Regions from separate parts of the Oliverpabstia sp. genome, predicted to be linked through region 3. Evidence: a T-box and tRNA genes for the amino acid it is inferred to sense, from the RefSeq annotation. Region 3 holds a T-box; the other regions hold tRNA genes.
What was found. A T-box is a leader RNA that pairs with one kind of tRNA and senses whether it is charged. The one in region 3 lies ahead of leuS (leucine--tRNA ligase), so its partner is inferred to be a tRNA-Leu.
Positions count from the first base shown of each region.

Region 1: it has a tRNA-Leu gene. The T-box ahead of leuS (leucine--tRNA ligase) is inferred to sense a tRNA for this amino acid. The anticodon was not compared.
Region 2: it has a tRNA-Leu gene. The T-box ahead of leuS (leucine--tRNA ligase) is inferred to sense a tRNA for this amino acid. The anticodon was not compared.

Region 1 covers NZ_JALFPR010000084.1:398-11,418, forward strand. Annotated here, with positions in the region: gene MSA64_RS05760 (zinc ribbon domain-containing protein) at 1-866, opposite strand, end outside; gene MSA64_RS05765 (hypothetical protein) at 887-1,432, opposite strand; gene MSA64_RS05770 (hypothetical protein) at 1,497-2,759, opposite strand; gene MSA64_RS05775 (HEAT repeat domain-containing protein) at 2,991-4,328, opposite strand; tRNA gene MSA64_RS05780 (tRNA-Leu) at 4,653-4,736, shown strand; gene MSA64_RS05785 (glycoside hydrolase family 13 protein) at 4,887-6,554, opposite strand; gene MSA64_RS05790 (purine-nucleoside phosphorylase) at 6,581-7,420, opposite strand; gene MSA64_RS05795 (zinc ribbon domain-containing protein) at 7,410-7,988, opposite strand; gene clpX (ATP-dependent Clp protease ATP-binding subunit ClpX) at 8,031-9,452, opposite strand; gene MSA64_RS05805 (S1C family serine protease) at 9,928-11,021, opposite strand, start outside.
Region 2 covers NZ_JALFPR010000140.1:146-11,166, forward strand. Annotated here, with positions in the region: partial or broken gene MSA64_RS09775 (AAA family ATPase) at 1-180, opposite strand, end outside; gene MSA64_RS09780 (exonuclease SbcCD subunit D) at 177-1,430, opposite strand; gene MSA64_RS09785 (hypothetical protein) at 1,672-2,418, opposite strand; gene MSA64_RS09790 (DUF6472 family protein) at 2,550-2,732, opposite strand; tRNA gene MSA64_RS09795 (tRNA-Leu) at 2,930-3,012, shown strand; gene thrS (threonine--tRNA ligase) at 3,205-4,980, opposite strand; gene MSA64_RS09805 (2-hydroxyacid dehydrogenase) at 5,378-6,370, opposite strand; gene MSA64_RS09810 (DUF362 domain-containing protein) at 6,441-7,550, opposite strand; gene ftsZ (cell division protein FtsZ) at 7,683-8,837, opposite strand; gene MSA64_RS09820 (cell division protein FtsQ/DivIB) at 9,033-10,418, opposite strand; gene murA (UDP-N-acetylglucosamine 1-carboxyvinyltransferase) at 10,415-11,021, opposite strand, start outside.
Region 3 covers NZ_JALFPR010000156.1:1,144-9,950, forward strand. Annotated here, with positions in the region: partial or broken gene MSA64_RS11020 (alpha-amylase family glycosyl hydrolase) at 1-295, opposite strand, end outside; gene MSA64_RS11025 (phospho-sugar mutase) at 501-2,183, opposite strand; gene MSA64_RS11030 (hypothetical protein) at 2,390-2,674, opposite strand; gene leuS (leucine--tRNA ligase) at 2,757-5,171, opposite strand; T-box leader at 5,231-5,475, opposite strand; gene MSA64_RS11040 (sugar O-acetyltransferase) at 5,649-6,248, opposite strand; gene MSA64_RS11045 (hypothetical protein) at 6,388-7,185, opposite strand; gene MSA64_RS11050 (helix-turn-helix transcriptional regulator) at 7,339-8,130, opposite strand; partial or broken gene MSA64_RS11055 (alpha-N-arabinofuranosidase) at 8,301-8,807, shown strand, end outside.

The DNA of each region.
Region 1 (11,021 bases), on a different contig from region 3:
CTATCTGGCAAATAGGTCTCGCTTGCACAGACTTTTACTTTTATTTTTGTAATATCTTCTGTGTTGACCACTTTCTTTAACGTGATATTTCCGATTCCATAATCCATCAGTTCATCCGATTCTGTTTCGTTATAAATGGCATCACCGATACAGGACCTGAGATAATTCTCCGAGTATCTTACTATGGAGTCCGCCATCTTTTCCTGTCTGTTTCGGAAAAACTGATTGGATACCAGGATCAGCACAAAAACCAGAAGAGCTGCACCAACACCAGCTGTCAGGGAAACTTCTGTATCCTCGATCATATACAGGCACAAAAATACGCAGACATACACGATTCCCATAGCCCCTGTCAAAAGCAATGCACGCTGAAGATTTGTTCCTATTCGCTCATATACCTCAAATCTTTCCGTCTGCCAGTCGTAAAACTCGCTTCGGATCACACCTCCGCAGTACTCACAGACCACCTGCTGACCGGTCAGTTCCACCGACGCTCCACAGGATGGACAGATGATTTTCTGTACGGTGGAATAATAACTTTTTTTCTTCTGGACACGATCTGAGTTTCGGATATGCCGAGACTGAAGGATCCGAAGATAGGCATGTTTTCGATAATTCTCATAACGGATTTTCCCATCTTCAGTGGAAATCAGGATTCTCTCGAAGGCTTTCCTTATCTCACGGCGTATCCCTGACTTTTGACGAGTGGTATCGCCGCGCTGTTCCATCATTCTTTTTATTTTCCCCTTTTTCCGGTTTTTTGCCAGAAAAACAGAAAAATCGATATCCAGTATCCGTTCACCGATATAAATCCCTAACAAAATGGCAACTGTTGCAGCAAACCACGATGCATCTGATAGTCCCATATGTCGCCTCCCATTTCATGTTATCTATTTCTATTTTTATCCTTATTTTTCTTTTTTTCTGATTCTTCACCGTTTTCCGGTTCTTTCTCGAACATCTCGGCTATGAAGATCGCTGCAAAACCTGCTCCAAGGATAATAGCTACACAGCAGAACAAGAATTCCAGGGGATCTCTGTCCGGCGCAATCTTATATTTTCCTTTTGACGTTCTGTAAACTTCCACGTCGATCTCGTCCCCTGTATTGATCTCCTCATCGTTCCGGCAGTATACGGTGTCTCTGTCTTGGTAGGTTTCTCCATCGATCTCAAAAGTGACTTTCACTCTGTATTCCCGTAATTCTCTTTCACGATGATATCCATCCTCATCCTTGTCTTTATTTACGACTTCTCTGCAATATCCGACAACAGCCGAAACCTCCCGAATATCCGTACTGTTTTTATACTCATGGCTTGCTATCCGGCTTGAGACCACACCATAAATTCCTGCGCCACACACAACAAGTCCCACCAGAATACCCAATAGAATAATTTTTATATCTTTCTTCTTACCATTTTTTACACTACTCATCGCTATCCCTCCTTCCATTCTTTATATACTCTCTGAATCTTTATCCTGTCGGTTTCTCGAAACATTATCCATAGGTCCTGATGGCCTCCAGAAGCTGTGTATCATTTTGATTGGACGGCATGCTGGCGTTTTCTGTCTCATTTTCCAGAAGCAGTCCCGAGCCGCTGTATACAGAATACACACAGAATGTTTCTGACCAGCTAACCGGATCTTCACCCTTCTGATACCATTCGCCACCGGTTCGTGTCACCTCCATTGTCAGATACGTCCTCCCCTTCTCCTGGGAACAGCTCCAGGTTCCTTCATAAGCCTCTGTTTCTGTATCATCGTAGTTCTCTTCGTCCACGCCATATTCTCTTTCACACCACGAAATATGTAATTTCCCGCCTTTTCGGAATTCCAGAAAATAGTTTCCATAACTATCTGTACTTCCCATCGCTATCTGAAGTTCCCAGCTAGTGTCTGCCAGATCCTTTTCTTTCAGCTCCATACTGACATCTCCATACCATTCTCCAAATCTGCTGGCACCGCAGGCGGCATAATCCGTAAAATCCTTAGCCTGGGGCTCATCCGACTCGGTGACAGGGATTGCCACGCGTCCAAGCATATCCATCATGGGATACCAGTCTGCCTGGTAGCCGGCTTCTGTTCCCATGGATATCATAGCCGTAGCATATCCTCCCACTCCGTTACACATCACAAGATATGGTTCTCCGGTCTCGGAGGAATACAGTTGCCCTACTTCATCCATCTCAAAAGTCTCAAAGTTCATCCTCTGTTCTATGATCTCCACCGGATCATCACCGCTTCTCGGAACAACGCAAAACAGCTGTCCGATTTCGTTTCCAATGATCCTTTCTTCAGGAATCATCTTTACAAATGGATATTCCTCCGAAAAATCCGGAAAGTTTTCTTCGATCCATTCCGGTATCCGGTCTGCATAGGATTCGTCCACTTCTCCAAGAAAGGCCACTCCAAAGTTCTGAAGGGTTCCTTCCATGCTCTGGCGGAAAGCTTCCAGAGACTTCTCTGCTTTCTGTTCTTCTGTCTCTTCTTTCTTTTCCGGTTTTGGAGTAGTCTCCAGTTCTTCCGGCTGTTCCGGTTCCTCTGTAGTGGAACTGTCTTTTATTTCCGGTTTTCCGGCCTTGTTGGCTTTGATGGGAACCGGTTCGGCATCCCCATTCTCCGGGAGTTCTCCATCCGCCGTTCTTCCATTTACCATGCCGTCTCCGTCTTTCTTGTCAATACATCCGGTAAATATGATCAGCGATGTAATGCAGAGCGTTCCTGTAAGAAGGGCTCTGAGCAATATATTTTTATTTTTCACACATGTTTCCCCCTTTATAAAAGATTTCGAGCGCACCTAAGATAGATCGGGAGGGATGAACCCTCCCGATGTACTGCGAACAGATTGCCCATGTGGTAATCTGTTATTCTTTATTGTAACCGTTCAGTACCTTCACAGTTACGATTCAAAATTCATTTAAAATCACCTTCGGTGATGGGATTTTGGTGTATTCATGCCAAAACACCTCGCGGGACAGTGGCTACTGAATAGTTACTCTTTATTTATCAAAGCTTCATAGGTGTGGGACATCAGGAACTGCCCCGGATCATCCTCGGTCATATTTTCCATGATATTCTTTAAGCTTTCTTTTGAAGCATCGTCTCCACGCTCCATGATATATTTCATTGCGATTTCTCTTCCTCTTCTGTCTGCATCCTGATCCGCTACGATATCCAGCATCAGGTTATTAATTTCTGCCTCATCAAAATAGGTGGCTTCTTTCTTCCAGTCTTCATAGCTGGTGCCCATGCTGGAAGCACTTCTGAATGCGCCAACCGTTGTCCAATATGGAATATCTCCGTTGCGTGGCTTCTGTGACAGATAATCTATCGTTATGCGATATGCCCTTTCATTGGTATATCTATGGCTGGGGTAATCATACCACATATAGGTCAGGGAAGTGATGCACGCATCGTGGAACCGAACCAGACTGCTGTCCTTCAGAACTTCCTCCAGCGGATCGATCACCCGGTCATCGTGGAGTCTTCCGGCATACTTATATGCACACGTTCTTACTTCCTCATCCTCATCCCCCATCAGTTTGAGAATGGCATCTACCATGCCGTCAATACCCATAGCCCATTCAGATCCTATAGCAAGGGCTGCCTGTTTCCGGACATTGGCGTTCTCGTGCTCGGTCATATTCAAAACGAACTCTGCAACCGCCGGATTGCTCACGGCACCTCCAAGACTTCTTAAAGCGGCAAATAATACTACAGGTTCTGTTTCCTTGGCCAGTACTTCTTCTGCCATCTTTTCTTCCTCACTGCTTGTGCCAAACAGGCCTCCGATCGTAGTGAATGCATAGGCGCGAACGTTGGCATTCTCACTGTGGAGCATGTTATCCCTGATTGTTGTGGTATATGGAATCTTACAGCCATCATCCTTGAGGATTTTGAAAGCTTCATCGGTAATATTTTCTTCTCTGCCATAAAAGTCTTCTGTATAGTTTGCATAAGCATATGTAGAATAGAGTGCCAGTGCTTCGTCTTCTGTGATATTTTTCACGTCTTTGATACGATCTATCAGATCCTGAGCAGACATACTTTCATATTCTTTTTTCGTAACCTGTGCCGGTTCATAATCATCGTCCGAGAAATCTGTTTCGTTCTCGGTATCCGTGTCTTTATCTGATTCTTTGGTTTCTTTGTCCTCCTTTGGTACCGGTGTTTTGGGCGGAGCATCCGTTTCGGCAGAATCGTCTCCGGTATCTGTCGTTTCTACTCCTGAAGTTGTGTCTTTATCCTTGTTTCCGTCCTTTCCACAGCCTATAGGCATCGCCAGCATAGCTGCGACCAGCAGCATGCTAATAACTTTTTTCCACATCATAAAGTTTCCTCCCTTCGTTTCTGCAAAACTTTTTCTATGATTGACCTTACCTTCTCTATAATTATATTAAACAATATAAAACCAGTTTTCACTATTACTTGTGTTAGTTACCGATATTTGTTTGTCTGTTTCCTGTCAGAAAATGTTTTTACAGTTAATTTCCGCGAATCGTCAGAATACATTATTCAATTACGCATTTCATAAAAGTTCTCTATTTTCTATATTTTTCTATGTTTTTTCAAAAAAGCTGTTGACAACCAGTGTTTTTTCATGTATAGTACATTATGTTGTTGAGATGCAACAGAACTTCATAATAAAAGTTGTGCAGGAATGGCGGAATTGGCAGACGCGCAGGCTTCAGGTGCCTGTGGTAGCAATATCGTGCGGGTTCAAGTCCCGCTTCCTGCACTATTTTTTTGTCTTTGTACAGGCTGACTTCTGTTCTATATTTATTTTCTGCAATCGTAAAAAGATCGCTGCATTCACATTTTTCTGTAAACACAGCGACCTTTTCTTTCATCTCTTATTATAACTGTTCAATACCCTCACAGTTTCCTTTTATTTTTCAAGCACAAATGCTTCATACGGGCGAATCGTCATCTGTTCTTTGATTTCTCCTTCCGGATAGTTTGCGATCAGATAACTTCCCTTGCGGAATTCCTCCGGAATCTCTACTGCTACTTCTTTTTCACTGAAGTTACATACCACCAACAGTTTTTCCTCTCCCAATGTTCTTGTATACATATAGATTTCTTCGGATTCCGGCAATAACAGATCATAAGTTCCGTATACGATGATCTCTTTTTCTTTTCGCAGTGCGATCAGCTTTCTGTAATAATTAAATACAGATTCCGGATCGTCGACCTGTTTCTTCGCATTGATCTCTTTATAGTTCGGATTGACCATGATCCATGGTTCTACAGTGGAAAATCCTGCATAAGCACTGTCATCCCACTGGAACGGTGTTCTCGCATTGTCGCGGCTCTTACGGCACAGATAACGCATCATTTCTTCCGCGGTAAATACATGCTGCTCTTCTACCAGTTCTCTGTAAGCATTGATGCTGTCCAGATCACGGAACTGATCGATCGATGTGAACGGAACGTTCGTCATGCCAAGTTCTTCTCCCTGATATACATAAGGAGTTCCCTGCATCATGTGAATACAAGTTGCCAGCATCTTTGCAGATACATCATGATATTTTGCGGAATCATCGGCATATCTGGATACCGAACGTGGCTGATCGTGATTCTCCCAGAACAGACTGTTCCAGGCAATATCCTCCAGACCTTTCTGCCATTTGGTCAGAACAGCTTTCATCTCGCGCAGATCCATCTTTTTATCGGTCCATTTGTTATCCGCATCAGCATCCACATCCATATGTTCAAACTGGAATACCATATTCAGCTCTTTTTCATCGCTTCTTGCGTATTTTTTAGCTTCTTCCAGAGTCACACCGGAACACTCGCCTACGGTAATGGTATCCGCATTGTTTAATACTTTTTCACGCATCTCCTGCAGATATTCATGGACATGAGGACCGTTTGCCGGCTCATTAAAGCTTGCGTATCCATTGATTCCCGGCTTTCCATCCGGCAGATCCGGCTGTTTGGAAATCAGGCTGATAACATCCATACGGAATCCATCTACTCCTTTTTCCAGCCACCAGTTCATCATGTCAAATACTTCTTCCCGGACTTTTGGATTATCCCAGTTCAGATCCGGCTGTTTTTTCGAAAACAGATGCAGATAATACATATCCGTTTCTTCATCATAATCCCATGCCGGCCCGGAGAAACAGGAGCCCCAGTTATTCGGTTCCTTTCCATCTTTTCCATCTCTCCAGATATAATAGTCACGATATGGATTGTCTTTAGACTTTCTGCTCTCTATAAACCATGGATGTTCATCGGAGGTATGGTTGACTACCAGATCCATCACGATCTTGATTCCATGTTCATGAGCTTTAGCAAGCATCCGTTCAAAATCTTCCATTGTTCCGAACTCAGTCATGATTGCACGATAGTCGCTGATATCATATCCGTTATCATCATTCGGGGACTGATATACCGGGGATAACCACACAACATTCACTCCCAGTTTTTCCAGATACTCCATCCTTTCCGTGATACCGTTCAGATCACCAATACCATCCCCGTTGCTGTCCTTAAAACTTCTCGGATAAATCTGATATACGATACTTTCCTTCCACCATTTTTTCTCCATAGTCTTATTTTCTCCCTTTTTCTATACTATTCTGACTTTTCCTGTTCACCGATTCTCCGAATCACTTCCGTCACAAGTGCGCGGAATTTTGGTGCTGCAAGATCGGCGGCTTCCTGTACCTCTTTGTGGGACAGCGGCTGTGTACTCAAACCTGCTGCCAGATTCGAGATAAAGGAAATTCCAAGAATTTTCATTCCCATGTGGTTGGCTGCCACAGCTTCACATGCTGTACTCATTCCCACAGCATCTGCCCCCAGGGTCCGTGCCATCCGTATCTCCGCCGGTGATTCATATGCAGGACCGGTAAACTGCAGATAGGTTCCTTCCTGAAGCTCAAGATTCAATGATTTGCTGCTCTCCCGGATGATTTCCCGGTACTCCCTCCGGTAAATTTCACTCATATCCGGAAAGCGCGGTCCAAGATCGTCCATATTGGCTCCGATTAACGGTGATGGCACAAAACTTGAGATCTGATCCGTGATCATCATCAGATCGCCGGCATGAAAGTTCTCGTTGACTCCACCGGCTGCATTGGTCAGAAACAGGATCTCTGCACCCATTTTCTTCATAAGACGTACCGGAAGTACCACATCCTGCATCGGATAGCCTTCATAATAATGTACCCGTCCCTGCATCATAACAGTAGGTACACCTTCTACCTTTGCAAATACGAACTGCCCTTTATGTCCGGCTACCGTAGACCGTGGAAATCCTTCGATGCTCTCATATGGAATGGTTTTTTCCACTGTTACATGTTCTGCATAATCCCCCAGACCGGATCCGAGGATCAGTGCCAGTTTCGGTACAAACGGCAGCCCCTCTTTCACCGCCTCATAACACCGATTCAGTTTTTCTTCACTCGTCATCGCCGTCCTCCTTCTGCACACAGGCATCCCATACTTCCTGCTCTGCATCCTGTTCCGGTGCTGCCTTTTCTGTTTCTTCTTTCTGCACTTCTTCAGATTCTTTCTCCGGTTCTTTACCTTCTTTTTCTTTCGTCTCTTCCTCTTCTTCTGTCTCTTCTACAGAACCCTGGGTAAACCAGTCTTCCTCTTTTTCTTCCTCTTCTCCCGGAAGTTCCGCACCGCAGTACATACAGAATACAGCGTCTTTCGGGTTGGAGATTCCACAGGCTGGGCATACATTTTTTCCCTGTTTGGCAGCCATGCTTTCTTTACACTCTGCCAGTTCTTTCTGAAGACCCATAACCACTTCACAGTGACCGGTCAGCTCTTCATCCGGTGTATCGCCATCTACGTAACGCCGGTATACGATTTCACCGAGATCTGCATATTTTTTCCGTATCTCTCTTTGCAGTGTCCGCACTTTGTTTCGCATCTTCTGTGTCTCAACAAATTCCTCTGTTTTCTTTCCTACAACCCCTGCTGTTTCCGTAATCGTCTGTTTAATGCTGCCAAATAAATCTTCGTTCATAAGTCATACCTCCTTGAATATAAAACCCCATTTGTATCCGTTTTACTGCAACAACAGCGGCTCCTGTCCTCTTAAAAGGATCTTCGGACCACCGGTGTGTTCAATATATTCTTTGGTGATGATCACCTCTCCAATACTGTCGTCCTTTGGAATCTCGTACATAATATCCAGCATGTATTCTTCCAGAATCGCTCGCAGTGCTCTCGCACCGGTATCTTTTTCCAGTGCTTTTTTTGCGATTGCACGCAGTGCATTTTCTTCAAATTCCAGTTTGACTTCGTCCATCTCCAGTAGTTTTTCATACTGTTTCAGGATTGCATTGCGTGGCTCTTTAAGAATCTTCACCAGCATGTCTTCATCGAGTCCCTGCAATGTGAAAATGATCGGCAGTCTTCCAAGAAATTCCGGTACCATACCGAACATTCTCAGATCCTCCACCGTTACCTTATTCAACAGATTTTTATCATTGTCATATTTATCTTTCAGATCCGCCTGAAAACCAATTGCTGCCTTTTTGTTTAACCGTTCTTTGATGATTTCCTCCAGATCCGGGAATGCACCGCCACAGATAAATAAAATATTGCTGGTATTTACTGTAGTCAGTGGTACCATGGCATTTTTACTGTTCGCTCCCACCGGCACTTCCACATCACTGCCCTCGAGAAGCTTTAACATCCCCTGCTGTACTGCCTCACCACTGACATCTCTCTGGTTCGTATTCTTCTTTTTTGCAATCTTATCGATCTCATCGATAAAGATAATTCCATGCTCTGCCCGCTCCACATCATTGTCTGCTGCCGCAAGTAGTTTGGAAACTACGCTTTCGATATCATCACCGATATAACCTGCTTCCGTCAGCGAAGTCGCATCCGTGATCGCAAGTGGCACATCCAGCAGTTTCGCCAGCGTCTGCACCAGATAAGTCTTACCACTTCCGGTCGGTCCGATCATCAACATATTGGACTTTGCAATCTCTACTTCACCATTTTTCTGCTCTGCGCTGAGTACTCGTTTATAGTGATTGTACACACCAACCGAAATCACCTTTTTCGCATGTTCCTGACCGATCACATATTCATCCAATTTTTCTTTGATCTTATGTGGCGGCGGAACATCCTTCATGGTAAATTCCTGCTTCTTTTCTTCCGTTTTCTTTTTCTTCTTCACTCTCTGTTTCTCTGATACCTGATTCGGAATACTCGACAGATCCATCATGCTGATATTGGGCATGTGGCTCATCAGCTCCCCGTAATTCATATTGCTGTTATTCATGGTATCAAAACTTTTCTGCATACATTCCGTACAAATATGTATATTCTGAGGAAGCGTGATCATCGGTCCTGTCTTGCTCTCCGGTCTCCGACACATAAAACAGACTTTTTCGTATTCATCTTCCTTCGTATTTTCATCAGAAGTCTCTCGCCCCTGCTTTTCTTTTTCCAATAAATCCTTGTCTTCTGACATCCGTTTATCCCTTTCTCATCCCACATTTTATGAGACACTGTCCCCGAAACCACCTGTCACTCCTGTGTACTTCCGGTTACCTACCCTATATTATAAAACAGAATCTTCTTGCCCTCAAGTAAACTTTTTCTAAACACAGCTTTCAGCATACTGTCTCCCCCTATTTTCCTTCTGTTCTCCCCCTCTGAATAAGTTCTATCCCTTCATTCCTTTTATTTCCTGCCATTCCCACCATATTTCAACTTTCTCCCACCGTCAACGCACAGCAGCAGGGGTTCCCACCAGGGTCCGGCAACACTTTGTGGGCGTTTAGAGCAAGCTTTAAGATCCAGTCCTTAGAAGAACTTGACAATGAGCGGCTCTCCGCGAACTGGCATTTAGTTCTTCTTAGGACTTAGCTTAAAGTTGCTCTGCCCACGTTGCCGGACTCTGACGGGAACCCCTGCCGCGTCCGTCTATGATACTACTTATTCTCTTACTTACCCTGCTGGGGATCTGCCTGCTTCATCTCACTCTTCTTTCCAAGAGTAACCGAAACCGTCTGCTCCTGATACTCCCCGTTCTGTGCCCGGCTGATCACAACCTCCACAGTCTCTCCTGCCTGATAATACTCCAGTTTTCCAACCAGATCCGAACTACCGGAAACCGTCATACCGTCAAACTTGACAATCACGTCACCTTTCTGGATACCTGCTGTCTGTGCCGGTCCGCCCTCTTCCACAGAATCTACAAAGGCACCCAGTGGGATACCGTAAGTCTGTGCAGAAGTAGAATCTACATTCAGACAAGTCACACCGATATAACCCGCATGATCTTCATCCGCCTTATATCTTGTCTCGCGGTTCATCAGTTCATCCAGGATTGGCTGTGCCACAGATACCGGAATCGCATAACCCATTCCTTCTACTTCGGTGGCTGCCGCTTTCGCAGAGTTGATACCAATCAGTTCTCCCTGCATATTCAGCAGTGCCCCACCGCTGTTGCCGGGATTGATTGCTGCATCTGTCTGGATCAGTTTCCCGGTTGTCTTTCCGTCTTCGTCGGTCACTTCACGATCCACCGCACTGATCCATCCGGAAGTTACGGACTGTCCATATCCCAGTGCATTACCAATGGCAACTACCTGTTCCCCGATTTCCAGCTCATCGGAATTGCCGATGCTTACTACTTTAATGGATTTCAGAGTATCTTCACTCATATCCGAAATTTTCACAGCGACTACCGCCAGATCGTTATCGGAATCCGTTCCCTTGACCTGAGCTTCGTACACCGCATCATCATCAAAAGCAACCGTTATAGTATCTGCATCAGCTACTACATGATTATTCGTTGCTACCAGGATCTCACTGTCATTCTGTCCTACAATGATACCGGAACCGGAACTCTCGCTCGGATACTGCTGCACACCGCCAAAGAAATCCTGTACCGTTTTTACAGACGCATTCGTAATAGATACAACAGACGGCATACAACTTTTTGCCACCTGTGCAACGGTGTATTCTCCCGTTGTGCCTGCGCTTACTTCCTCCGTTGCATCACTTCCGCTTCCTGCTGCACTGTTACTGTCCC
Region 2 (11,021 bases), on a different contig from region 3:
TCTCCGTCCACCGCTGGTCTGTCCATACAGTGCATAGGTGATCCCGTCAAAGATCGTTGTCTTACCTGCCCCGGTATCTCCCGTGATCAGAAACACACCCTGCTGCACCTGCCCGAAATCTATTGTCACGCAGTCCGCATAAGAGCCAAATGCGGACATCGTCAGTATCATCGGTCTCATCCTTCTTCCTCCCTGATTTTCGCAAATACTTCTTCCAGCACTGCCGCCTCTTCTTCCTGCAGCTTCCGTCCCTGAATCTGGGAAAAGAACTGTTCAAAAACCAGTTTCGGATCTGTCTGTGTATCCTCTGCCTGTCCGTCTTCCCATTCTTGTACAAGCTTCCGGTTTCTCTCTGTCCTCACTTCCAGAATATGCGTAAAGATCCGTTCCAGCTGTTCCTTCGGCTGATACAGTTCCTCTTCATCCGTCAGAACAATACTGACATAATCCTCGCAGATACTGTCTTTGTTCGCTTCCAGAATCTCTTCCAGTCTTCCCCTGATCACGCATATCTCCCGTAACGGATGCAGCGGATGCAGCTGAATCACCGGTTCCTGTCCCGGTGCTTCCAGAATCACTTCTGTCACCGATTTTTCCTGTTCCCACTCACTGAGCGAGTATTTTAACATCGAACCACAGTAACGGATACTTTCTCTTCCCATCGACTGCGGGCGGTGGATATGTCCCAGTGCCACATAGGAAAACGGCGCAAGACACGAAATATCCACCTGATCAAGTCCTCCCACACTTATCGTCTCGGAATCACTGGTTTTCGGTGTCTCACCACCTGCAGTATAGAACTGATGGGAAATCAGTATATTTCGTTTCTCCGTATCCACCTGCTCTCTCTCCAGAAGAAATTTTACCGCCTCATTATAATCCCTGCGTATCTCTTCCCATCCGTTTTTCACTTTTATCTCTGTTTCCCCGTCGCGGTCTCTTTGTTCTCCTGCTCCGTCCTCTCTGTCTGTTTCCTTTTTGCTCTCTTCCATTAGTTTTCGCACATATCCAGGTTTCACAAACGGAAGCATCCATACCTCTGTCTCTCCCCATTCATCTTGAAAAGTGACCTTTTTCAGATGGTCTTCCGGTATCTGTGGACAGGTTCCCGCCACATAGATCTGTTGCCTGCTCAGAATCTTTGCACCGAACGCCAGTCGTTCCGGAGAATCATGATTCCCGCTGATGATCAGCACCGGAATCTTCGGTTCCAGCTGGCTTACTTTGGTAAGAAACCGGTCAAATACCGTAACCGCTTCCGCTGCAGGTACTGATTTGTCATACACATCACCAGCGATCAGGACACCGTCCGGTCGTTTCTCCCGGATCAATTCATAAATCTCTGTCAGGATCCACTCCTGATCTTCCAGCAGAGAATATCCATATAACTGCTTCCCGATATGCAGATCGGATAAATGAAAAAAATGCATTGCCTCGCCTTCTTTCTGTTAGATTTCTCACATTATCGCGACAGTCGTCAAGGTCTCGTGCAGGCACGGACTTTGACTCGTTGCTCGCATAGACTATGAGAAACACGCTCCGCGAGTTTCTCAAACTACCGCGGCAGTCGTCAAGGTCTCGTGCAGGCACGGACTTTGACTCGTTGCTCGCGTAAACTATAAAATTCCCCACACAACCGGTCATTGGCCGGATGGCAGGGAATTTTGATCCTTATTCTTGCTCCTGTGTTTCCTTTTTCTCTTCTTTTGTTTCTGTCACTTCTGCAACCTCTTCCTCAGATGCTTCCTGAACCTCTTCTGTTACGTTGGCATCTTCTTTCTCCAGTTCCCTGGTCAGTTCCAGTGGTGTGATATTCTCCGGTGTTACCTGTGTTGCATGCTCCATCAGACTTTTCTTCTGTCCTGCTTTTTTCGGTTGAACGGAAGTTTTATCTGCTTCCTTTCCTTTTTTCCGATTGTTCGGTTCTACCGCATAGATACGATCCGGATGATTTTTCGCTACCTTTTTCAGGCCACTAACCGCCCAGAGCAGAAACAACGGTAACAGCAGATTGGAAATGATCATAAACGGACTGATCATATGCATTGCTGTCAGTGCAACACCCGCCAGAACTTCGAGACCCAGAATTCCCAGGCTCATTTTCCACAAAAGTGCAACCTTATCCAGCCGATTGTTTAACCGGAAACAAAAGATTCCAACCATGGTTTCGATCACTGCCTGAATATAATATACTACGCTGCATGCGCGAAGTGTTCCGCTTGTAATGTCAATCTGTTTTAATGCCTCCAGAACCTCTTCATTCCCCTTGTCCGCCATTCCTGCCATTGACCAGCACCGCATACCGTAGGACAGGCTGGATGTCAGAGCTGTCATAACCAGCATGATTCCCACCAGCATAACGATCATCTTGCCGTTAAGGGCCCGGCGCATTTCCTTCTGATCCTGATATTGATACATAGTTTTCCTCCGTTCTCCTGTTTCTTTTTCACTGTCCGTAACTGCTTTATAACTTTACAGTTACCACTATTTTTCAATTTTAATGAAGAATCTTTTGTTTGTCAAACTGAAACAGAGACTTTATTCTTTTTTTACATTTGTTTTCTTACGATCCGATATTCGTCGTCCAGCTGATAATACGGACACTGGTAAAAAGTATCACTTAAAAACCGATACATCTCATCTTCATCCAGATCCACTTCGCAGCAGTAGCAATCGGATTCTTCATCGTATACATAATTCGCACAACTCTCACAGTTTGTCTGTTCTGCCATCACTTTTCCCCCGTTTTCTTATTTGCAGTCCTTTTTCCGGCTCTGCTTTCGCTGTGTAGAGAGCCCTGTTTTTTATTATATCCGCTCTCTTACTCCGATACAAGTGGAAATCTATTTTTCCATCTCAAAATAAAATGCTTGCTTTTTATCCGCTGATATGATATTATAAAGGTCGGTTTTAGCGAACCGTTTTTCATGCCGCTGTGGCGGAATTGGCAGACGCACTTGACTCAAAATCAAGCGGTTAACAGCCGTGCCGGTTCGAGTCCGGCCAGCGGCATCCGAGCTGTTGCATACATCATATGCAGCAGCTTTTTCTTTACACGGACGTATATTTCTGCTAATAAAATCAATCCATTGGATTAATTATTGATATTCACCGAAAAAAATCCCCTGTTGGAAATCCTGAACTTCCACAGGGGATTTTTTTATTGTATATCAATAAAACATAATTCTTCCCGTTTTCCTGAAATTAGTTTACGTGAATGTGTTCTCTTGATTTTTCTGCAATCTCTGCTTTGATCTTTTCTACAAAAGTATCCAGTGGCAGAACCGTAGTTTCTTTTTCGCCATGCAGACGGAAGGAAACGGTTCTGTCGTCTTTTTCATTGAATCCGACAACCAGCAGATACGGTACTTTTTCTACCTGACCTTCACGCATACGATACCCAAGTTTTTCTGCACGGTCATCCAGTTCCACACGGACATCTGCTGCTTCCAATGCATCCACGATTTCCTGTGCATATGCATTCAGACCTTCATCGTCGGTCTTAACCGGCATAACACGTGCCTGAACAGGTGCCAGCCAGGTCGGCAGGTTTCCTTTGGTCTCTTCCAGAATGTATGCCATGAAACGATCCAGAGATCCAAGAATTGCGCGGTGCAAAACAACCGGTGTCTGTTTTTCTCCGTTGCTGTCGATGTAGGACAGATTGAATTTCGCCGGCAGGCAGAAGTCCAGCTGACAGGTAGACAGGGTAATCTCGTTACCGATGGCAGGCTGTACATTGACATCCAGTTTCGGGCCATAGAATGCAGCTTCTCCGATTTCTTCGGTGTATTCGATTCCGATGCTGTTCATTACATCACGCAGTGCATCTTCTGCTGTGTTCCACATCTCATCATCATCATGATATTTTTCTTTGTTTTCCGGATCACGCAGAGACAGTACACAACGATAATTGGTGATTCCGAAATCTTTATAGGTACTGAAGATCAGTTCTACTACTTTTGTAAATTCATCCTTGATCTGTTCCGGTGTTACAAACAGATGGGCATCGTTCTGACAGAAATGTCTTCCCCGTTCGATACCTTTCAGCGTTCCGCTGCTCTCATAACGGAAGTCATGCGCAATCTCGCCGATACGGATCGGCAGGTTTTTATAAGAATGTCTTTTATTTGCATAAATCATCATATGATGCGGACAGTTCATCGGACGAAGAACAAAAGATTCCCCTTCCATCTCCATCGGCGGGAACATGTTCTCTTTGTAGTGATCCCAGTGGCCGGAAGTCTTATACAGGTTGACAGTACCAACACAAGGTGTCATAACATGCAGATAACCCAGTTTACGTTCTTTTTCCTTGATGTAATTTTCCAGCTCCTGCCAGATTGTATATCCTTTCGGCAGGAACATCGGCAGACCACGTCCAACCAGATCGTCAACCATGAACAAATTCATATCTTTTCCAATCTTTCTGTGATCTCTTTCTTTTGCTTCCTCCAGTAACTGCAGATGTGCTTCCAGTTCTTCTGCGGTCGGGAAACATACACCGTAGATACGCTGCAGCATTTTGTTTTTACTGTCACCCTTCCAGTAAGCTCCGGAGTGACGAATCAGTTTAAAATGTTTACAAAGTTTTACATTATCCACGTGAGGTCCACGACACAAATCGGTAAAGTCACCCTGATCGTAAACAGTGATATTTCCCTCTTCCAGATCTGCGATCAGATCCAGTTTATAAGGATCATCGGCGAACATTTCCAGTGCTTCTTCTTTAGACACTTCACGACGGATGATCTTTTTGCCGGATTTTACAACTTTTTTCATCTCTTTTGTGATCTTTTCGATGTCCTCATCACGAATTACATCCTCTCCAAGATCAATATCATAATAGAAGCCCTCTGCAACAACAGGTCCAACCCAGAACTTTGCCTGTGGATACAGATGTTTGATCGCCTGAGCCATTACATGGGCACAGGAATGATTCAATGTTTTTAACTGTTCATCTTCTTTAAAATTTACCATTTTTCTTCTCCTTTTTACCATTGTCAGCGAGAAAAACACGCTATTACGGCAGTAGTCAAGATTCCATGAAAGAACAGACTTTAACTCATTACCCGAGTAACGAAAAAACACCCTTAGATGACAGACTGCCACCTAAGGGTGCTATTATGCACGGTTCCACCTTATTTTTCTCTTATTGCCTGTAACAGAGCAACCCGGTAACGCTTCGGATGAAATCTCATCCTTCTACGCACAACTCAGAAGTGGTTTTCCTGCAACCTGTCCATAAGAAACTTCCACCATACATTTCTCTCTCTGTATAGATCTGACTGCATTACTTTCTTCGTCAACGCTTTTTCATACTATTTTCTAAACCGAGTTCATTATAATATAATACCGATGGAAATTCAATGCTTTTTTACTCAATTTCCACTTCGTTTCCTGTTCTTTCCCCTTTTGTAAACGCCATTGCATTGTTAAGAGTTGTCTCACTGATGGCATCCAATGCTTCATAAGTGAAGAATCCCTGATGAGAGGTAATAATAACATTCGGGAAGGACAGCAGTCTCGCCGTCACTGAAGTCTCCATAATCTCATCGGAACGGTCTTCAAATACATTTTTCTTTTCTTCTTCGTATACATCCAGGCCGACTGCAAAGAATTTTCTTGCACGGATTCCCTCGATCAGATCTTCTGTCTTTACCAGACCACCACGGGAGGTATTGACCAGGATCACACCATCTTTCATCTTTCTGATAGATTCCCGATTGATCATATGATAGGTCTCATCCATCAGTGGGCAGTGAAGGGAAATCAGGTCGCTCTGCGCCAGCAGTTCATCCAACGATACGTATTTTACGAAATCCAGTGCCGGATTCTGATATTTATCATAGGCAATGACATTCATGCCAAATCCATGACAGATTCTCGCCATTGCCGCACCGATTTTACCGGTTCCCACGATACCGGCTGTTTTCCGGTAGAAATTTACTCCCTGCATACCACCAAGGCTGAAGTCGTTTTCGCGAACTCTCACATAGGCTTTGTGGATTCTCCGGGTGGCAGCCAGTGCCAGTGCCATCGCGTGTTCTGCTACAGCTTCCGGGGAATATCCGGGCACACGCATGACTTTGATTCCACATGCGGTCGCTTTCTCCACATCCACATTGTTAAATCCCGCACAGCGCATCAGAATCAGTTTCACTCCACACGCAGACAGGACATCGATCGTTTCGGTTCCCACATCACTGCTGACAAATGCACAGATCGCATCGTATCCTTTTGCCAGTTTTGCAGTACTCGGAACCAGTTCAGATTTCAGATATTCGATCTGAATATCCGGATAGTCTTTTGCTTTTGCTTCAAAAGACTCTTTATCATAACTTTTTGTATCATAAAATAAAATCTTCACAGCATGCTCCTCCTTTTTCTGTTTTTTCATATAGAAACATTATTTTCCAGACAGTTTTCTGTCTTTCTTATTATATCCTTTCTTCTTTTTCCTGTATACATTTTTTTAGAAATTGATAGATTTCCTCATCAGTAGGCGGACATCCCTGCAGACAGGAAGCAAACCCCCTGGTGCAGCTGCCGATTCCAAGCGTTCCTGTCTTTCCCCGATATCCCTGTCCGATACATATCTTCGTATCCAGTTTTTCCAGAACGCCTTCTTCTTTTAACCGGTCGAGTGCAGGAATCAGATACCCGTAACAGGCACTGCAGGACTCCACCTCCTCTACGGCATCCGCTACTTCCACTACTTTTCTCCTTCCGGTCTTTACCACCTGTGAAACCGGTGGATTCAGTTCCCGGACCCGGGCCTGTGTCCAGTCTGCACATCCGGCCCCCAGCGCTTCTGCCATTCGGATATACGGCACTTCTTCCACCCCATACCCCATCTCATGGCAGACAAATGCATCGACCAGTACCGGATCTCTTCCGGCGATCAAACGGTTCATCTCCACCGGATTGCCTCCGTCCTCAAAGTCCCAGTCCCCGCAGATATTGTCAACCAGAATAAAATCCTGATGCAGCCCGACTGCCAGGTGTGCAATCGGTTTATGCAGTCCCATCGCGTGAAAATGACGTTTTTCCCGGTTTGGAAGCAGTCCCTTCATATTCTTCAGTGCACAGGTGATCTTCGTCTGGCAATGCCCCTTCATCACCGGTACATTGATCAGAAAATCGAGACTTTTTGCCTCCCGGCAGATCTCAAGTTCCATCCCTCCGCACTCCGTCAGTTCTCCGGGATCTGCCTGCATATCTTTAAATGGAACCTTGTACATTTCGCTCAGCTTCTCATATCCACAGACTTGCATGGATTCTCTCGTCTTATCCCCTACCCAGGAACCTTCCAGCATGATGATATTCTGAAATCCCGCTTCCTGCAGATATTCGATGATTCCAGCCACAATTTCAGGATGAGTTGTTGCCCCCAGAAAAGCCTCCGACGGAGCCACCAGGTTCGGCTTGATCCCAATCTTTTTGTCCCTCGCTCCGATCTGTGCTTCCAGTCCGGCAGCATACAGGATCTCTTTTGTCATCTCTTTATACTCTGTTCCATGAATCAACAGTAATTCTTCTTTTTCCATATCTGTTCCTTTCTGTCTGCTTTTTACGTAAGAGTCAAAAAACCCCGGAGTTCACCCCGGGGTTTTTATTTTTCTGTTTTATCGTAACTGTTCAGTACTCTCGCAGAATGCTACCTACTGAATAGTTGCGTTTTATCTTCTTTTCAGGAAATCCGGAATCTGGATATCTTTTCTCGGAACAGTACTGCTGGTCGGTGCTCCCGGATTTGCTTTTGGCATCTGGAAACTCGGCATCGTCATACCCTGGGAAAATGCAGGTTTTTCCGGTGCTGCTTCTTTTACCTGTGCAGTCTGTACTGGCTGAGCAGGTACTGCAGAAGCTTTGCTTACGCTTGCCTGTTTTGCAGTTGCATCATTCAGTCCGGTTGCAATAACCGTGATCTTAGCAGAATCTACTGCGGTATCATCATACATGGCACCAAAGATGATGTTTGCATCTTCGCCTGCCAGGTTCTGTACATAGCTTGCAGCATCATTTGCATCCATCAGGGAGATATCTCCGGAGATGTTAATGATCACATGGCTTGCACCCTGGATGGTTGTCTCAAGCAACGGACTGGATACAGCCTGCTGTACAGCTTCCAGTGCTTTGTCGTCGCCCTTTGCCTCGCCGATACCGATATGAGCGATTCCTTTGTCTTTCATGACAGTCTGAACATCTGCGAAATCCAGGTTGATCAGTGCCGGCATGTTGATCAGGTCTGTGATGCCCTGTACTGCCTGCTGTAAAACTTCATCTGCTTTCTTCAGTGCTTCCGGCATCGTAGTCCGACGGTCAACGATCTCAAGCAGTTTATCATTCGGGATAACGATCAGAGTGTCTACGTTGTCTTTTAATTTATCAATTCCCATCAGAGCGTTGCTCATACGGGTTTTTGCCTCAAAACGGAACGGTTTTGTCACAACACCGACAGTCAGGATGCCCATCTCTTTTGCAATACCTGCAACAACCGGTGCAGCACCTGTTCCGGTTCCGCCACCCATACCACAGGTAACGAATACCATGTCAGCACCTTCCATCAGCTGACGGATCTCTTCCATACTCTCTTCTGCCGCTTTTTCACCGATCTCAGGCTTTGCTCCGGCTCCAAGACCTTTTGTCAGTTTCTCACCTATCTGTAATACGGTAGGAGCTTTGCAAAGAGTCAAAGCCTGTTTATCAGTGTTTACCCCGATAAACTCCACACCGCCGATTGTTTCTTCTACCATGCGGTTTACTGCATTATTACCGGCTCCACCTACACCAATTACTATAATCTTTGCAGATGATTCCGCTTCATTTGTCATAATCTCTAACAAAGTACTTCCTCCTTTTTTGCTTGCGCTTATATTTATTCCCTTCAGGGTACTTTTGCCTTATCTTAAAGAGTTACATATGGTTATATAATATAATTTCTTCTCTGATTAATCAACTATTTTTTTCAGATTTCATGTTTTTTTTCGAATTTTGTAAGGTTTTTCCGGATTTTGTTTTCCTGCGGTTTACTCCCCCGCAGTTTTCTGTGTCTCCGACGTATCTGTACCGTTTTGTTCTGTTCCTGCCCCGGTGTCCGTCATCCCCCCGTCCTCTTCGGTAGTACTGTTATCGCTTCCGTCTCCGGATCCGTTGTCCTGTGTGCTGTCATCCTGTGTCTTTGTATCTTCACCGGAAGCATCAGGATCTGTCACGGTGTCTCCTTGTGTATCACTTTCATCTGTTGCAGAATCTGCGCTGCCCTCTCCCTCTCCTGCCGGATCCTGAGATCCGTCTTCAGTTTGTGTATCTGCCGCCGGATCTTCCGTATCTTCGCCGAAGTCTCTTCCCTCAATCTGTGCAATTTCCATTTTCAGTGTATACAGCGTCTCTTTCGAAAAGATAATGTTGGTAATATCCGTTTCATAATCTTCCAGGTGGAGAATACCCGTAAAATCAGATAATTTTGGAAGAATTGCCGCTACTCTGGTAATCTTTTCCTCCAACAGCGTATCTTTTCCCAGATTGCAGTGGATGTTTCCGTTGTTATACACCAGAATAATCTCCTGATTCTCATCAAAACACACCATCTCCGGAAGAATTTCATACTTTTCCACCATACGGGTGATTCCAAGAATTGTATTATAGATACCATCTGCAATCGCCGGAATCGTATCTCCGAGTGCGATACCTTTTTCCTTATCTGTGATGCCGATAACTCTTGGCACATCTGTTACTGCTGCCTTAAATTTTGTCGCGTTTTCATTCCCGGTATCAGACTCTACAGCCTGCAGTACCTGTCCCTCTGTACTGTCTGCCTGTTGCGTATCACTCTCTGTACCATCTTCTTTCTGTGCATCTTCTGTATCTGCCCTGTCCGTTGTATCGGCACTTTCTCCTGTCAGAGCTTCCAGTGCCGCATCCGCTTCTTTTGCGGCAGCTTCCTGTGCGGCCTGCTCCTTTAACTGATTCAGTTCTTCTTCTTCCTGATCCATGGAATCAATTTCATCCTGCTCCATAGCAGTCACTTCCACCACAAGTCCGTCCTTGTTAAAATACAGCCTCTCTGTTCCCTGTGTGATATAACCGACAATTTTTTTCTCATTTACATGGATCCGAATGGTATGGGCATTGACTCTCTCAAGATCAAAAGAATCCACAAACGGAATATTTTCTGCATTTTTATGTCTTTCAAATAACATCGCAAGCACCGTGTTAGATGTCAATGGTGTTGTCATCACATATTCTTTTACTTCTTCATCGGTGTATCTGGTATTTCCCACCACATACACTTTGTCCACCCGAAACAAAAAGAAAAATGCCAGCAGAGCCAGCAGCACGATGGCTGCCACAGCTCCGGCTGTAATCATTTTTCCTTCTTTTGTCAGCTCTATTCTTCTGAATCTTTTTTTCATTCTTCCACCTGTTCCCTTATTCTGATTACCGCACCCAATTGCCCGAACAACTGATCCGGTCGTTCATATCCCCGTTCTATATACTCCGCATGTTTCACGACGCTTTCTCCCTGTGCTGAAAGCCCCGCCACCACAAGCGCAGCACCTCCACGCAGTTCCCTGGCACATACCGTTGTCCCCGTCAGTTTTCTGCCACCACAGACAACCGCCTGTCTGCCGGTAACCGTGATCCTGCCTCCCATTTTTCTCAGCTCTTCCACTATCTGAAAGCGTTTTTCAAAAATCCTTTCTTCGATCCTGCTTTCTCCCGGAACTGTAAGAAGCACCGACATCAAAATTGACTGCATATCCGTGGGAAATCCGGGATACGGCATCGTACACACCTGCTCCACCGGAAAACGGATTCCGGCTGCATTCGCCCTTAGTGTACCACTCCTCATCTCCCATTGTCCACCCATTTTCTCATATACCCGAAGTACAGATTTCATTTCCTGCGGATCCACATCTTTCAGACCGATCTGACCTCTTGTGGCTGCAGCAGCATACAGACAGGTTCCCGCTACGATCCGGTCTGTAGGAATCGTATATTCCACATCCCGCAAA
Region 3 (8,807 bases):
CGAAAATCACACGGATTCCTTTTTTATGGCAGGCAGCTACAAAGTTCGTAAGATCCTCATTGGTTCCCAGACGAGAATCCAGTTTCTTATAATCTGTAGTCTCATATCCATGTCCAACGCTTTCGAATAACGGACCGATATACAGTGCTGTACATCCAATCTTCTGGATATGATCGATCCATGGCAACAAGGTATTCAACCGATGTGCCGGAGCACCATAGTCATTCTGTGCCGGAGCACCTGTAAGACCCAGGGGATAAATATGATAAAATATAGCTTCATTGTACCAACTCATGTGAATGCACCTCTATTTCTACAATTTATTTAACTGTTCAGTACCTTTGTGATCATAGTATATTTACTTTTATTATAATACCACACCTTCTTACAGAAATCCAGCAATTTATTTACCGTTCGGTATATAAATTATCTAAACAGAAAAAATGGGCAATACAGATTTCTCTGTATTGCCCATTTGTACAGCGTATTTTTTCGTTACCTTATGCCATGATCGGTTTTAAAGCTTCAGCCAGTTTTTCTTTCTCTGCTTCTGCTTCTGCCAGATCTTTACCCAGCGTGGTGTAATAGATCTTGATCTTTGGTTCTGTACCGGATGGACGAACGATAACGGTTTCGTTGTTCTCCAGTTTGTAGATCAGAACGTTGGCTGCCGGAAGACCGGTTTCTTCCGGTTTTTCATAGTCTGTTACGCTGGCAACTTTATTGCCTGCGATTTCGGTCAGAGGATTCTTTCTGAGTCCTTCCATGATACCTGCCATAGTATCCATACCACTCAGTCCCGGGAATTCAAAGCTGTCTACTTTGTTCAGGTAACGACCATATTCTTTGTAAATCTCTTCCAGTCTCGCTTTCAGAGAACTTCCGGTGCTTCTGTAGTAAGCAGCCATCTCACAGATCAACATGGAAGCGATGACTGCGTCTTTGTCACGTACATAAGGACCAGCCAGATAGCCATAACTTTCTTCGAATCCGAAGATGAAACGATCAACTTCACCTGCTGCTTCCAGCTGAGCAATCTGATCACCGATCCATTTGAAACCGGTCAGGACACTTCTCAATTCCACACCGTAATGTTTTGCAACGGCATCTGCCAGCGGTGTGGATACAATAGATTTTACTGCTACCGGATTCTGTGGCATCGTGCCTTTTTCAATACGTCCTGCACAGATATAATCCAGGAGCAGAACACCCACTTCATTTCCGCTGACCAGTTCATAAGAACCATCGGGACATTTCATAGCGATACCTACACGGTCAGCATCCGGGTCTGTTGCAAGCATCAGGTCAGCACCGGATTCTTTTGCAAGATTCAGTCCCAGTTCAAGAGCCGCAAAGATTTCCGGGTTCGGATAACTGCAAGTTGTAAAGTAACCGTTTGGATATTCCTGTTCGGGGACAATGGTGATATCAGTAATTCCGATGTCTTTCAGTACCTGTGTGACAGGAACCAGACCGGAACCGTTTAACGGACTGTATACTAGTTTCAGTCCTGCAGTTTTACACAGACCCGGACGAACCTGTCTGGACTCGATAGCATCATACAGGGCACGTTTGCAGTCATCTCCTACGAAACGGATCAGTCCTTCTTCTACACCTGCTGCAAAAGACATATATTTTGCACCGGTCAGAACATCAGTTTTCTGAATCTCATTGTAAACGATTGCTGCAGCATCATCTGTCATCTGGCATCCGTCCGGACCGTATGCTTTATAACCATTGTACTTTGCAGGGTTATGAGAAGCAGTTACCATGATACCTGCATTACAGTTGTAATATCTGGTTGCGAAAGAAAGGGCCGGAACCGGCATCAGAGCATCATAGATTCTGACTTTGATTCCGTTGGCTGCCAGTACACTTGCAGCAGTCTTTGCAAATACATCACTTTTCAGACGGCTGTCGTAGCTGATGGCTACAGTTTGTGTGCCGCCCTGTGTTTTTACCCAGTTGGCCAGTCCCTGTGTTGCCTGACGGACCACATAAATATTCATACGATTGGTACCTGCTCCCAGGACCCCACGAAGACCAGCAGTTCCGAATTTTAATGCGACCGCGAAACGTTCTTTGATCTCATCATCGTTTCCTTCGATCCTGGACAGTTCCGGGTTCAGATCGGCATCCTCAAGATCTGCTGCCAACCAGCGTTTGTATTCTTCCTGATACATTATTTACCACTCCTATTATCTTTATTTTTGTCACTTAAAAAGTTATATAGATTGTAACATGTTTTCACAAAAACAGCAACTGCTTTGTGAAACTTAAACGAATGTCAACAAATAATTTCGGTGAAAACGACAAATTCTACTATATTATCAGAAAAATTGCATGTCATTTTCCAATGACAAAACACGCCAGATATCATATCATGTTCTCAATTTTCCAGAGTGGCGAAAAATAATTCATAAAAATCGTCTTCGCCTTCCAGTTTTGGCGAATTTTCTCCCCCACCGTTGGTACTGCGACGCATGGAAGCATAAAACTCTTCCCCTGCCTGAATCAGATCCATCGTATAGATTGGATAACCTTCTTCCTGACATTTTTTACAGAAAGCATCGACAGGATTCTTCTCACTGCGGGTTGCAAAGAGTGCTTTTCGAAGTTCCGGGTCTTTCTTGGCTTTCAGCTGCAGTGCATCCAGTAGTTCAATCGTATTCATAAAACATCCTCCTTTATCCCGTGATATGCAAAAGAGGCCTGCCAAATACAATGCAGACCTCCTTGTCTTTTACTGTTTTTAATTATTTCTGAACAATGTTGATGATTTTCTTCGGTACATAGATCTCTTTTACGATTGTACCTGTCAGTTTGTCAGCAACGGCTTCTTTTCCTTTTGCGATTGCATCTTCTTTGGAAATGTCAACCGGGATACTGATGACTGCACGGGTTTTTCCGTTGATCTGTACCGGTACCTCTACTTCGTCATCTTTCATAGCGTCTTCATCATGTTCCGGCCATTTTGCTGCAAATACGGATGTGTCATGACCCAGAACCTGCCACAGTTCTTCGGCAATGTGCGGAGCGAACGGAGAAAGCAGAATTACATAGGTAGACAGTGTTTCTTTGTCAATACCACCGGTCTTCTTAGCCATGTCAATCATCTTGTTGTTATATTCCATGAATTTGGAAACAACGGTATTCAGGCTGAAGCTTTCCAGACGTTCTGTGATATCGTGAATCAGGCAGTGACGCAGTTTTACCATCTCTTTAGTTTCTGAAACATTTGCTTCTGCGCTGTCCTGTACCAGTTTCCAGAAACGATTCAGGAAACGGTATACACCGTCGATTCCTCTGTCATCCCACTCTGCATCCAGTTCCGGCGGTCCTACGAACAGCTCATAGATACGCAGAGAGTCACATCCGTAATCTCTTACCAGATCATCAGGAGAAACAACGTTTCCTTTCGATTTACTCATCTTGATACCGTTCTTACCGGTGATCATACCCTGGTTGAACAGTTTGTGGAATGGTTCATCAAAGTCAATAGCTCCGATATCATACAGGAACTTGGTATAGAAACGGGAATACAGCAGATGCAGTACCGCATGTTCCACACCACCGATGTACATATCTACCGGCAGATATTTGTCAGCTTTTTCTTTGGATACCAGCTCTTTGTCATTTTTGTTATCTACATAACGCAGGAAATACCAGGAAGAACCTGCCCACTGTGGCATAGTGTTGGTCTCACGTTTTGCAGGTCCTCCGCAGGCCGGGCACTTGCAGTTAACCCATTCGTCAATAGCAGCCAGTGGAGATTCACCCGTTCCTGTCGGTTCGTAGGATTCTACATCCGGTAAACGAAGCGGAAGTTCTTCTTCCGGTACCGGAACGTTTCCACATTTCGGGCAGTGAACGATCGGAATCGGCTCGCCCCAGTAACGCTGACGGGAGAATACCCAGTCACGCAGTTTGAAGTTTACGGTTTTACGTCCGATACCCATCTTTTCGATCATCATCGGAGCTTCTTTCTTCAGTACAGAAGATTCCATACCGTTCCAGTCACCGGAGTTGATCATAGTTCCAGAAGCCTCGGTATATGCTTCTGTCATATTTTCGATTTCTTTTCCATCTTTTGCGATTACCTGAATGATCGGAATATTGAACTTGGTTGCAAATTCAAAGTCACGGTCATCATGGGCAGGTACACACATGATTGCTCCGGTACCGTAATCAGCCAATACATAGTCAGACAGCCAGATCGGTACTTTGGCACCATTTAACGGGTTGATTGCATAAGATCCGGTAAATACACCAGTCTTTTCTTTGTCCTGCAGACGATCCACGTTAGACTTCATGGATGCATCGTAGATATATTGCTCCACAGCTTCTCTTGTTTCATCGGTGGCCAGTTCTTTTGCCATGGCATGCTCAGGAGCCAGTACCATGAAGGTTGCACCGTGAAGGGTATCCGGGCGGGTGGTGTATACAGTGATCTTCTCGTCTTTTCCTTCAACCGGGAATTCAACTTCTGCACCATAGGATTTACCGATCCAGTCACTCTGCATCTTTTTAACTTTTTCCGGCCAGTCCAGTTTGTTCAGATCATTCAACAGACGGTCTGCATATTTTGTGATACGCAGCATCCACTGACGCAGATTTTTCTTAGTTACTTCAGAACCACAACGTTCACATTTTCCGTTGACAACTTCTTCATTTGCCAGACCTGTTTTACAGGATGGACACCAGTTGATCGGGAATTCTTTTTCGTAAGCCAGACCTTCTTTAAACATCTTTACAAAGATCCACTGGGTCCATTTGTAGAACTCAGGATCTGTGGTGTTTACTTCGCGATCCCAGTCATACAGAGCTGCGATCTCGTTGATCTGACGTTTGATATTTGCTACGTTGTCTGCGGTTGATTTTGCAGGATGTACACCCATTTTGATCGCATAGTTTTCAGCCGGCAGACCGAAAGCATCCCATCCCATCGGGTGAATGATATAGTAACCGTTCAATAATTTGTAGCGGCTCCATACATCAGAAATTACATATCCTCTCCAGTGTCCGACATGAAGACCATTTCCTGACGGATATGGGAACATGTCCAGACAATAATATTTTGGCTTTTTGCCATCATCCACATTCACCGGGTGTTCTTCCCAGATATCATGCCATTTTTTTTCTACTGCCCTATGATTATAAGGTACTGTCATGGTTTCTTCCTCCTAGGTATTGCTTGAAATATAAAAAGTCCTTTTGTTTCTGTTTTTCAACTAGAGACGAAAGGACTTTATTTCCGTGGTACCACTCTACTTCATGAAGCATAAGCCTCATGCACTTATGGATTCTGTAACGGGAACTCCCGCTTTTTCTTACTTGCATCTTCTATAAATTATGAAAATGTTTCGGAAAAAGGACTCCGGGGCCAGTTCAAAGCTCTCTTCTGCTGACTCGCACCAACCGACAGCTCTCTGAAAGAACGATACCGCTTTTACTCTTCCCCTTCCAGGTCGTATACTTTATAAAACATAAAATATTTTAACTGCAAAGACAGTGTTTGTCAAGGCTTTCCTGTTATTTACACGGGCAGCAAGCCAAAGTGTTACTGTTCACTCCATTCCCGGTAACACACCTCGCGATGCAAAGAATTTATACCAATCGTATAAATTCGCGAAGCATATTTTATCTCGTTAGGGCTGCTCATCAAAACGATGGTTTTTAAAATAGTATTCTTTATCGTGCTCATTGATCTCACGATATACCTTGCATGGACTTCCAAAAGCAATACAGTTTGCCGGAATGTCTTTTGTTACGATAGAACCGGCACCGATCACGGAATTTTCTCCGATAGTTACATCCGGAAGAACGACAACATTGGCTCCCAGCCATACATTATCACCAATGGTGATTGGGAATGAATACATTCCGTCCCCCCGGTGTTCCGGATCAATGGGATGTCCGGTGGTACACAAGGTTACATTCGGTCCGATCAACACATTTTTTCCGATGGTGATCTTCCAGTCATCGATCAGTGTCAGATTCATATTAGAATAGGTGCCGTCTCCGATGGATACATATTTTCCAACAGCTGCTGTAAGCGGTGGAGTGATCCATACATTTTTTCCTACTTTTCCGAAAATATCGTGAAGAAGTGCTTCTCTTCCTTCCATATCTTCCGGTGGCATACTGTTGAATTCTCTTACCAGTGCTTTTGTGTGAGCCTGCAGACTCATATTTTCATCATCATTCTGCCATACATACCCCTGTTTCATTCTCTCCTGCTCAGTCATAGTTTTTCTACCTCCCAGTTATTATTACTACAGGGTTAAGTGTAACATATTTGTGTGGAAAAAGCCATCTGCTCTCAAAGAAAAGTATTGCCACGGTACATAACAGTAACATATAACAGTCAGGTGCTTTTTCATAGCATCAGTTGTCTATCGAATCGGAAAAAAACAGACGTGGGAAAAGATCTTGTCCGAGCTCTTCCGCGGTATAATCCGCATTGCAAGATACGCTGGGAGCATACAGGTACGTATATCCATCCCGTATGACCATAAATGCCAGCCAGAAATTGGTATCCTCGTTGTTTCCGCTGGTAAAGGAAACAATATACACCGGATAGGAAAGACTCTCAGTATAACCATCGTCCTGGTAAACGGAAAGAATGTTATATATGCCACCGTCGGTCAGTTTTTCTGCTGCAAGGGTTGCGTATGCCTCCGGAGTGTCTGGAAGATCTTCCGGGTTGACATAGCAATAGTCAACGATGCAAGACATCCCGTCTTCTAACATATCGTCATATCGGTGAGTCCCGTCTTCATAATTTTCATTTAGTATAGAAATCATACCGGTATAAGGAAGAGCACCTCCCATGAGAACCGGTATGTCCACAGAATTCTCCTGACCGGACGGCGCATCAACAGGGTCTTCATCTGGTTGTGACGGAGAAGGATCTGCCTCATCAGGTGTATGAGATCCATGATCATTATCTGATTGAGTGTTTTCCGTGGTGTCGATATTTTCAGGAACTTCAGGTTCGTCCGTTATTATCGGATCAGTGGTTTTTTCCGGGTCAGACGGATCCTCGTCGTTTTGTTTGGTGTTTCTATCTGCAGTAATGAATGGAATCTTGAAGGGTAATTCGACCGGAAGTTTAAAAGAACAGGATGTCATGGTCAATGCTGCTGTGAGGAGCAGTGAAGCAAAAAGCCATTTTCTTTTCATAAGCGTAGTCTCCTTTCTTCTGATTATAGCAAATAGAATGATATACAGAATTCCTTTTTTACATTGTACCATATATTGTGCGGTTTGTGTGACTTTGCCTTATAAAATGATCCACTGGTCTTTCGATTATTGTTATCGGTAAACAGTGATTTTTCATTGAGGAGAAACGCTGGAGATCCAGTCTTTTGGCGAACAACCGCACTGCTGTTTAAAATATCGGCTGAAATGAGACATGTTTCGAAATCCGCAGGAAAGAGCCACTTGTTGGATCGGCAGCGCTTCATTTGTCAGTAGATTTTTGGCCTTGTCAAGACGGACCTGTAGCAGGTCGTTGTGTGGGGTACTGTGAAAAAACTGCCGGTAATAAGCGTAGAACTGACTTTTTTCCAGGTTTATCTGATTGCAGAGTTGTTCGGTTGTCCAGTGTTTTTCATAATGGCGGAGCATCTCCATGCGAAGTGCCTGAAAATCCCGGTACAACCCTTCTTCTTCTGGGTTATGTCGCTGCCCTTTTTCAAGTCCACGGGCTGCCGTGACCAGAAGCTGGCAGATCAGTGCACTCTGCATTGCTTCCGTATGAGAACCGCGGGTGATGTATTCCTGCTGCAGCTTGCGGATGATTTCTTCTATTTCTTCCGGATTTTGCGGATAAAATATCTGGTTTTGCGGAAGCTGAAAATATTCTGCCGGATTCTCCTGTGCAACAAAATGAAGATAACTGTTCCGGAACTTCTGTACTGCCTGATAGTGCTGCATCTGTCCTGGTGTGTACAGGATGCAGGCATTTTCTCCGGTAATCAGTATACCATTCTCCTGATAAACTTTCATCGGAGTTTTCAGCAATAAAAACAAATAATCGCCGCTCCCCTGTGGACGGTAGATCCGGTCAGTATCTGGGTTGGAGCGGTTGTATTCGCAAAACTGTATGGAAATATCTGAAATCATTACTTCATCACCCTCTCGTATTTTCTACAAAAAGCATACCTGACACCGGAAAAAAAGTCAATTACTTCGGACAAAAACCTCTGGTATTCTTCCAATGTTCTGTTACAATCATAGACAGTACAGACAATACATGTCGAGAGCACATTATATAACCACAGGAGGTTTTTACAATGAAAAAAGCTGAAATTATTGTAGACAAATATTTCCTCACCGGCGCGGTAGACAAAAGGATCTTCGGTTCTTTTATTGAACATCTGGGAAGAGCCGTGTACGAAGGAATCTATCAGGAAGGCAACCCGAACTCCGATGCACAGGGATTTCGGAAAGATACCCTGGATCTGGTCAAAGAACTGCAGGTTCCGATCGTTCGTTATCCGGGCGGTAACTTTGTATCCGGTTTCCGCTGGGAAGACAGCGTAGGACCAAAAGACAAACGGCCATCCAGACCGGAGCTTGCCTGGGGTGTGATCGAAACCAATCAGTTCGGATTAAATGAATTCGCCGACTGGTCAAAAAAAGCAGGAAGTGATATCATGATGGCTGTCAATCTGGGAACCCGCGGACCGGAAGATGCCAAGAATCTTCTGGAATACTGTAACTTCAAAGGCGGCACTTACTACAGTGATCTGCGAAAAGAACATGGTTACAAAGATCCGCACGATATCAAAGTATGGTGC